One region of the Carnobacterium viridans genome, then DNA from elsewhere that is predicted to be linked to it. Evidence: predicted binding sites of a transcription regulator. Region 1 holds the regulator's gene; each other region holds the start of a gene.

Region 1 (3,291 bases):
AAAACCAAGAATCATCATTTTAAATAAAAGTGATTTAGCGGATCCATTAGAAACAAAAAAATGGGTAGCGTACTTTAATGATCAAGGAATTGCTGCTGTTCCAATTGTTGCTCAAGAAGGAACAGGCATGAAACAATTGATGGGAAAAGCAAAAGAACTGTTGCAACCTAAATTTGATCGAAGAGCGGCTAAGGGCATAAAACCTCGTGCAATTCGAGCAATGAGTATTGGAATTCCTAACGTTGGAAAATCAACATTGATCAATCGTTTTGTCAAGAAAAATATTGCTCAAACAGGAAATAAACCGGGTGTAACAAAAGCACAACAGTGGTTGAAGTTAGGTAAAGAATTGGAATTACTGGATACGCCTGGGATTCTTTGGCCGAAGTTTGAAGATCCTGAAATTGGAAAAAAACTGGCTTTAACTGGAGCCATTAAAGATACAATTTTACAGTTAGATGAAATTGCTATGTATGGATTAGAAGAAATGAAAATTCGAAATCCGGAAATGCTTGCTAAACGATACAGATTAACAGAAGAAGAATTAAATCTTGAATCGCCAGACCTGCTGATGTTAATCAGTGAGCGAAAAGGGTATAAAGATGATTATACTCGCGCAGCTGAATTGATTGTTTTTGAAATTAGAAGCGGTAAAATCGGGAAGTATACATTAGATATAGCGCCGGTTTCTTTACCAAAAAGGCAGGATATAAAATGGGAAAACCGCTGACCATTAAAGATATAAAAGAACTATTAGCGACTGTCACTCACCCTGATGATGAACGGTTGGTTTTAATCAAGAGTGATTCTCGTAAAGGTGTATTAAATGCGTATAAATCTTGGGAAAACCAAATAAGAAAACAACAATTGATTCTCGAAAAACAACAAGAAATGCTGCAAATTGAGCAATTCTTTTGGGAAAAAGGGACACAATTTATTGCTGGAATCGATGAGGTAGGAAGAGGTCCATTGGCTGGCCCTGTTGTTGCAGCTGCGGTCATCTTGCCGCAAGACTTTAATGTCTTGGAAATCAATGACTCTAAACAATTATCAAGTGTAAAAAGAGAAATGTTATTTGACCAAATTCAAGAATCTGCATTAGCTATTGGAATTGGCATAAAAGACCATCAAGTAATTGATAAAGTTAATATTTATGAAGCAACTAAATTGGCTATGATTGAAGCGATTGAGCAACTGCCTCAATCGCCAGAACAATTGTTGATCGATGCAATGCATCTACCGGTCACTATTCCCCAAGAAAGCTTCATCAAGGGAGATTCAAAAAGTTTGTCTATAGCTGCTGCTAGTATTATTGCAAAAGTAACAAGAGATAGAATGATGGCCGAATACGATACAGTGTATCCGGGATACGGTTTTTCTAAAAACGTAGGTTATGGAACAAAAGTCCATTTAGAAGGTTTAGAAAAGCACGGAGTATGTCCTATTCACCGAAAAACTTTTGCGCCTGTTAAAAATTTATTAGGCTGAAGAAATTTTTAGCGCAATAATAAACTAAATTGTTGTACATTTAAAATGATAAAATAAAAAAACGAAGAACCGGGATAACCCCGTTCCTTCGTTTTTTTATTGAATATGACTACGATACAATCCAATTACTTTGCCTAAAATGGTTACTTCATTAAGTAGAATAGGACCCATAGTGTCATTTTCTGGTTCTAAGCGATAATGATCTTCTTCTTTATAAAATCTTTTACATGTTGCTTCATCTTCTACAGTCATAGCAATAACAATATCGCCATTATTTGCAGAGCTTTGTTTACGAATAATCACTTCATCACCATCAAAAATACCTGCATTGATCATACTTTCTCCACGTATGGTCAACATAAATAAAGAATCATTTTCAAATTGCAAGTTTGGCGGCAATGGGAAATAATCCGTCGCTTCTTCTACAGCTAAGATGGGTTCACCTGCTGTTACTGTTCCCAGTAAAGGGATTTTATCAAGAGCAATGCCTAATTTTGATAATCCTAGTTGAGTTAGTTCTATTGCTCTCGGTTTGCTAGGATCTCTTTGGAGGTAACCATTCTTTTCTAATCGAGAAAGGTGACCATGAACGGTTGAAGTAGAAGATAAAGAAACAGCCGTTCCGATTTCTCTTACAGTTGGAGGATAACCTTTCAATTTAACTTGATTATATATATATTGTAGAACTTCAACTTGTCTTGATTCGGGATTTTTACTCATAATATATATAAACACCTCGTTTCTATTATTTTATCACTTTAAGATTACCATATATGATAGAACAAATCAAACAAACGTTCGTAGATTCAGAGGATTAAAGAGTGTTTTTTTCAGAGAAATTTGTTATAGTTGACTAATAAATAAAAAAGTGGAGTGATTCGATGTTGCCAAAAGAGCAATTAGACAGAATAAATGAATTAGCAAAAAAATCAAAAAACAAAGGATTGACTATCCAAGAACAAGTTGAACAAAAGGAACTAAGAGATGCTTATATAACCGCTTTTCGTGGCGGAATGAGAAATACTATTGAAGGTGTAAAAATAGTAGATGAAGAAGGCACTGATGTTACACCCGATAAGTTGAAAGACATACAAAAAGATAAAGGTCTTCACGGAAGATAAAAGTGTTTGTTCAATGATGGGATAACCATGAAGTTCTCCCAGATAATAACATTCTAACCATGAAAGCGTTGCACTTGAATAGAAAGAATAGTAAACTAATAGAGTACTATAAGAGAGTCAAAATCGAAAGGATGATTTTTTTGTTTGATAACACAGACCAATTAGCAGTAAATACAATAAGAACACTAAGTATGGATGGTATACAAAAAGCCAACTCTGGGCACCCAGGATTACCTATGGGGGCTGCTCCAATGGCTTACACATTGTGGACTAAACAATTAAAAGTAAATCCAAAAAACTCGAAATGGTTCGACCGTGACCGTTTTGTATTATCAGCTGGACATGGATCGATGCTATTATACAGCTTGTTGCATTTAGCTGGATATGACGTTAAAATTGATGATTTAAAACAGTTCCGTCAATGGAACAGTAAAACTCCTGGACATCCAGAAGTGAACCATACTGATGGTGTAGAAGCAACAACTGGCCCACTAGGTCAAGGAATTGCAAATGCCGTTGGGATGGCAATGACAGAAGCTCATTTAGCTGCTGTTTATAATAAAGAAGGTCATACTATTGTAGATCACTTTACTTATTCTTTATGTGGAGACGGCGACTTAATGGAAGGTATCTCAGCTGAAGCAGCTAGTTTGGCAGCTCATTTGGAACTTGGAAAATTAGT
Region 2 (3,291 bases), 190 kb from region 1:
AGGTAGGATGGCTTGAAATTTACGGTCTCGTCCTTGCTTTGCCGAACCACCAGCTGAATCTCCCTCTACCAAGTACAATTCATTCCGTTTTGCATTTTTACTTTGAGCTGGTGTTAATTTACCAGACAAGAGGGTGTCATTTTTTTTGCGTTTTTTTCCATTACGACTTTCTTCACGCGCTTTTCTAGCCGCATCACGCGCTTCTCTTGCTTTTAAAGCCTTACGGATCAATTGTTGGCTAAGATCGCCATTTTCAATCAAATAAAAGCCTAATTGATCACTGACAACTGTCTCTACAGCAGATCTTGCTTGCGGAGTACCCAATTTACTTTTCGTTTGACCTTCAAATTGCAAAAGATTCTCTGGTATACGAATGGAAATAACGGCTGCTAATCCTTCTCTAAAATCTGTACCCTCTAAGTTTTTATCTTTTTCTTTCAGTAAATTAACTTTACGCGCATAATCATTAAACGTCTTCGTGATGGCTGTCTTCATACCCGCTTCATGGGTACCACCATCTTTTGTCCGTACGTTATTAACAAAAGATAAAATCGTTTCAGAATAACCGTCATTGTATTGAAAAGAAAACTCAACTTCAATCTCGTTATTTTCACCTTCAAAATAAGCTACAGGAGTTAGATTGTCTTTGTCTTCATTCAAATAACTGACAAATTCTTTAATCCCTTCTTCGTAATAAAAAACTTCTGCTTGTTCGCTTCGTTCATCAGTTAAGGTTATACGCAACCCCTTTAATAAGAAAGCTGATTCTCGTAAACGTTCTGCTAACACATCGTACGATAAATTTGTCGTGGTAAAAATCGTAGGATCAGGTTTGAAATGGACAATGGTGCCATTTTTTTCATTATTGGTTTTGATTTTCTTTAGCGATCCTTTAGCTTTTCCACCTTCAACAAATTTTTGTTGGTAATGGATGCCTTCACGAATAATGGTAACCGTAAGCCATTCAGATAGTGCATTAACCACACTTGCTCCCACACCATGCAGGCCTCCTGAAGTCTTATAACCGCCTTGACCAAATTTACCACCTGCATGCAATACTGTAAAAATAACTTGGACAGTAGGGATTCCAGATGAATGCATTCCAATTGGCATACCGCGTCCATTGTCTTTGACACTGATGCTGTTGTCTTTGTGTAAAGTGACATCTATCTCAGTTCCAAAACCGGATAGCGCTTCATCAACTGAATTATCCACTATCTCGTAAACTAAATGGTGTAACCCACGAGCATCCGTAGACCCGATATACATACCTGGTCTTTTTCGTACCGCTTCTAATCCTTCTAATACTTGGATCGAATCATCATTGTAATCTTTATTCAACTCTTTTGGCATTCTAAAACTCCTTAAGGCTTTAAACATAAAGTGATTCCTACTTATCTGTTCAACAAAAAAATGGGTCTTATTTTTAACTGGACACAAGTAGTTTCCTGCTTTAGCTTAAAGTTTTCTCTAATCTCTTTTTATTTCTCTAGCAAGGTTAATCCATGCCAGCATCAATCAACTGCTTCATTTTAATGAAGCACCTTTTTAATCATACTCTATATTTTAAGGAATAGAAAGCACTAAACAGTAGTTTCTTTTATAAAAACCGAAAATACGTTCGCCTTAAAACAAGAAGAATTCTCTTCTCATTAAACTATTTTTTTTTTTGAATTGCAAGTTAACGAAGAAATAAGAAAATTTAACAACTAGTGCTGACAGAATAAAATAAATTTCTTCTGGAATGGACGATTTTGCTTGTGGAAAGCCATGAAACCAGAAATAATCCTTGGTTAGTCTTGGTTGGGGTTTGTGAATAAAACGGTTTTATCTAGCCTTCTAATACGATAAATGGTAAAATAATGAATGCATTATTCTAACGATGTATACTGCACTTCAAGGAGAGAAATTTGTTGATTAAAATCACACTCATGTTTATTATTGCTTATTTATTAGGCTCAATCCCTTCAGGTGTTTGGGTCGGGAAAAAGATTTACGGAAAAGATATCCGTCAGTTCGGTAGTGGAAACTCTGGAACAACGAATACATTTAGAGTACTAGGAAAAACTGCCGGCACGGTGGTATTGTTGGCTGATGTATTAAAAGGAACACTGGCTGCTTGTTTGCCTTTATTGTTTCAAGTGCCAATCAACCCAATGGTTATCGGTTTAGGAGCTATACTGGGCCATACTTACCCTCTATTTGCTCAATTTAAGGGTGGAAAGGCCGTTGCTACAAGTGCAGGTGTTTTGTTAGCTTACAACCCACCATTCTTTATTTATAGTGTCTGTTTATTCTTAGTCTTGTTATTCTTAACCAGAATGGTAAGTCTGTCCAGTATGATTTCATTACCACTTATTACCCTTTCGAGTTTATTTATTGGGGATTGGATTTTAACAACCATTGCGTTTATCTTAACCCTCTTTATTATTTATAGACACCGAGAAAATATTAAACGGATTCGGAACGGTACAGAAAGTAAAGTTCCATTTGGTTTAGGGTATAAAAAAGACGATAAAGATTCTTTTTAATCGCACATAACATCAAAGGAACTGAGACAGTATATCTCAGTTCCTTTTTGTCTGCATTTAAGTTAGAGAAATCGTATAGTTTGCAGAAAAGGACTCTGTGCCCTCTAGTTGTTGTATACCAAGTTTGTCATTCAACTCTCCTGTAAACTCACTCGAATCTGCAATCCCATACCAAGGTTCAATACAAACAAAAGGAGCCTCTTTTTTAGGAGGAGACCAGATACCTGTATAAGGGAAACCTTCAAAAGCGATTGATACGGAACGAGTCGTTTTTTCAGAATGGATTGAAAAAGTATTTTTCCCTTTTGTTTCATAAATCAGAGCATCATTATCAAATAAGGATCTTTTTAAGTCGATCTCTGTATTGGTTTGAGCTAAAGTGGTGCTTTCTAAATCTAAGTATGAACCGACTAATGGAATTTGACGACGAGATCGTCTAGGTAAGAACGTTAAATAGTAATCTTCAAACGTGGTATCACTGGCAAGTGGAACATTGAAACCAGGATGGCCTCCAATAGAAAAATACATTGTTTCAGTTTCATGTGTATTTTTTACAAAATAGCTGACAGTAACCGTGTTTTTTTCTAGTGTATACGTTAACGACAATTGAAAATCAAATGGGTAGTGTTCTTTTGTCTGCAATGAAGATGTGGTCGTTAACCGCACAGTTGTCTCTGTTTGTTCTTCGACGTGAAAGTCGCTATCTCTTGCAAATCCATGTTGATTTAATGGGTATGTCTTTCCATTGTACCGGTATTCA
Region 3 (3,291 bases), 330 kb from region 1:
TGATGTAGGACAAGAGTCTTATGCTAAAGAGGTAGTGTCAAAAGTAATCGAGGAATGGGGCCACCTAGACATTTTAGTCAATAATGCCGGTGAGCAGCATGTCCAAGAGAAAATTGGTGATATAACCGCAGAACAATTGGATCGAACATTTAGAACCAATATCTTTAGTCAATTTTACTTTGTGAAAGCTGCGATGCCTCATTTATCAGAAGGGGCATCAATTATTAATACAACATCGATTACAGCTTATCGTGGGAGTGAGCACTTGTTAGATTACTCAGCTACTAAAGGTGCCATTACGGCTTTTACAAGATCACTTTCTCAAAATAGTGAAGTGATTGATAAAAAGATTCGCGTAAATGGTGTGGCTCCGGGTCCAATATGGACTCCGCTTATACCAGCTACTTTTACAGAAGAACAATTAAAGGACTGGGGTAAAGGCGGAGCAATAGAAAGAGCTGGTCAAGCTTTTGAATTAGCACCGACGTATGTCTATTTAGCAAGCACAGACTCTAGTTATGTTTCTGGTCAAGTGTTACATGTTAATGGTGGAGTGGTCATAAACGGCTAAAATAGTTTCTTGATTTTTAAAGAATTACAACTAAATGCACTTTTAATCTAATGACAAGTCGTCTATTTTGAAATCACGTTTTTCATTTGGTACAGTTAATTATAGAAATGAAATGTTTGATTTTAGTCCTCTTGATTGTTTAGCAATTTGTTTAGCTAAACCGTAAAGAGGATACAAAGAAGAGGAGCGTGTAAAGGATGAATAAAGTAGTTATTGGTTCATTTTCAAATGTACAAGAAACAACGGCTTGTGTAGAGCAATTGATTGCAGAAGGCCATTCAACAGACAGTATTAAAATTGTAACGACTAATCAAAATCCTGCAACGATTCAAGGTCAGACAGGTGTAGAAATCGATAAAGTTTCAGTGGAAGAAAAAGAATCTTTCTGGAATAAATTTAAACAGTCATTTGCTGATTCAGATGAGGATTCAGCGTTAGAAAATTTTGGTGTAGACGAAGCTAGTGCAGAACAATACAATACGTCTTTGGAAAAAGGTGAATTCATTGTACTTGCGGATAAAGTAGCAAATACAAAAACCAATTTAACTAAAGAAACTTCTAGAACTGTTGGTCAGGCAGGGCAAGGTGTGCGAGAAGTCAGGAATGCTTCACAACCGACCGATGAAGTGAGTTATGCAAATGATGGAAATGACTATTTAAACAATGCAGAAGTTCCGTTAACGAATCAGTTCACAGAACAAGATGAATTTGATGAAAGCAGCAGTGTGAAAACTGATTTAACCGACACCACAGTTCCTGAAACAATCGAGGAGGATGATGTTATGGCAGATTCGATTAGACAAGAGAACAAACCTAGATTACAAGATAATCAAGATAACGAATCAACGAATGGTGCATTTAGTAAAGATCAAGATCGAAGGGACGATACTAGAGACGTGGTGACTCCTCCTATTGATCCATTAAATCATCAAGAGTACGATCCTAATGACAACCCATTACAAGGAAGGCCTCCAACAGGTTCAGTACCAAAAGATGAACCATCTGGGCCAAGTTCACAAAACCAAGAAGAGTTAGATTTACCTAATTTTGATGGCAGCACATTATCTGGCCAGCCAAGAAATGATCCAAAAAGAGATTTTCCAAATTAAAAAATAAAAAAAGAAGCGGCTCCGACTTAGGTCAGTGCCGCTTTTGTTATGCACCTACTTATGTAATGCTGGATTTCCGAACGTGTGTTTGTTGTTGTTTTATGTTATAATAATGGAACTGAAGTAGGAGGGTGAAGCTATGATTTATAAACTCAATAGTGGAGATAAGGACTCTTCGACATCTGCATTACCTAAAATCACAAAAATTGAAGCGCAGAAACGAAAAGGTCGCTACAATATTTATTTAGATGGAGAATATGCTTTTCCTGTTGATGAAACTATTTTAATTAAGCACATTTTGCATAAAGGAATGGAGATTTCAAAAACCTTTCGTCAAGAATTAGAGATAGAAGATGGTTACCGCAAAGCTTATACGAGAGCGCTTGTTTATTTGAACTATTCTTTGCGTTCAATAAAAGAAGTAAAAGATGATTTAATCGCTCATGAATTTACTAGTGAAACTGCTGATCAAGTTGTTGAACAATTAAAAGAACAAGGTTACTTAAACGATTTAATGTATGCTGAAAGTTACACAAGAACCGCTGCAAATGTTAGCGGAAAGGGGCCTTACGTGATAAAAAGAGAGTTGAAAAAACGTGGAGTTAAAGATGAAACGATTGAAGAAGCAATGGAACAATATCCGTTCGATCAGATGGTTGAAAATGGTGTTGCCTTAGCAGAAAAAGTTATGCGCCGTTCTTCGCAACATTCATCCAGAGAGACTAACAACAAAATTCGTCAAAACTTAATGCAAAAGGGATTTCAGTCTGATGTTATCACACAAGTATTGGAAGAAATTAATACAGAAAAAGAAGTAGATGATGAGTACGAAGCATTAAAAACACAAGGTGATAAAATTTGGCGCAAGCAAACGAAGTTAACCGGAGCTAAAAAAATTCAAAAAGTTAAAAGCGGATTATTTCAAAAAGGATTTTCTGGCGATTTAATTACGCAATACATCAACGAAAAAGAAATGGAAGAAGAGGAAGAATGACATTAAGTGAATCAAATTTAGATGCAGCGAACAAAAATGATATTTATGGTATTCCTATGTGGTCTCAAGAAAAAATCGATCGATTCAGAGAAACTCTTTTAAGTTGGTATGATTTAGAAAAGCGGGATCTACCATGGAGAAAAAATAATGATCCGTATCGTATTTGGGTCTCTGAAATTATGTTGCAGCAAACAAGAGTAGATACCGTTATTCCGTATTATTTAAATTTTATGAATACTTTCCCCACGATAGAAGCATTAGCACAAGCACATGAAGATATATTGTTAAAAGCTTGGGAAGGATTGGGGTATTACTCACGAGTTCGCAATCTGCAATTTGCAGCTCAGCAAATTATGAACGATTACAATGGAGAAATGCCAACAGATCCTAAAGAAATCAGCAAACTTAAAGGAATAGGACCGTATACAACTGGTGCGATTTCAAGTATGGCTTTTGGACTTCCTGAACCAGCTGTAGATGGGAATGTAATGCGTGTGTTGAGCCGGTTGTTTGAAATTGATGCGGATATTGCTAAGCCGGGCAATCGCAAAATTTTTGAGGCTATCATGCGAGAATTGATTGACCCCTATAAACCAGGAGACTTTAATCAAGCGTTT

What was found. Region 1 encodes LexA, which represses DNA repair genes until DNA is damaged. Its sites were predicted from a motif close to CNAACANNTGTTNG; they were not measured.
Region 2: parE (DNA topoisomerase IV subunit B) is a predicted target of LexA. The motif match lies at 1,611-1,624, and genes of this name have one in related genera.
Region 3: recX (recombination regulator RecX) is a predicted target of LexA. The motif match lies at 1,758-1,771, and genes of this name have one in related genera.

The regions. Positions count from the first base shown of each region.
Region 1 covers NZ_FNJW01000008.1:225,035-228,325, forward strand. The annotation lists gene ylqF (ribosome biogenesis GTPase YlqF) at 1-730, shown strand, start outside; gene rnhB (ribonuclease HII) at 715-1,488, shown strand; gene lexA (transcriptional repressor LexA) at 1,585-2,208, opposite strand; gene BLT48_RS02585 (DUF896 family protein) at 2,370-2,609, shown strand; gene tkt (transketolase) at 2,741-3,291, shown strand, end outside.
Region 2 covers NZ_FNJW01000008.1:411,446-414,736, forward strand. The annotation lists gene parE (DNA topoisomerase IV subunit B) at 1-1,353, opposite strand, end outside; gene plsY (glycerol-3-phosphate 1-O-acyltransferase PlsY) at 1,917-2,531, shown strand; gene BLT48_RS03385 (aldose 1-epimerase family protein) at 2,589-3,291, opposite strand, start outside.
Region 3 covers NZ_FNJW01000008.1:551,523-554,813, reverse strand. The annotation lists gene BLT48_RS04080 (SDR family oxidoreductase) at 1-571, shown strand, start outside; gene BLT48_RS04075 (general stress protein) at 769-1,680, shown strand; gene recX (recombination regulator RecX) at 1,820-2,674, shown strand; gene mutY (A/G-specific adenine glycosylase) at 2,671-3,291, shown strand, end outside.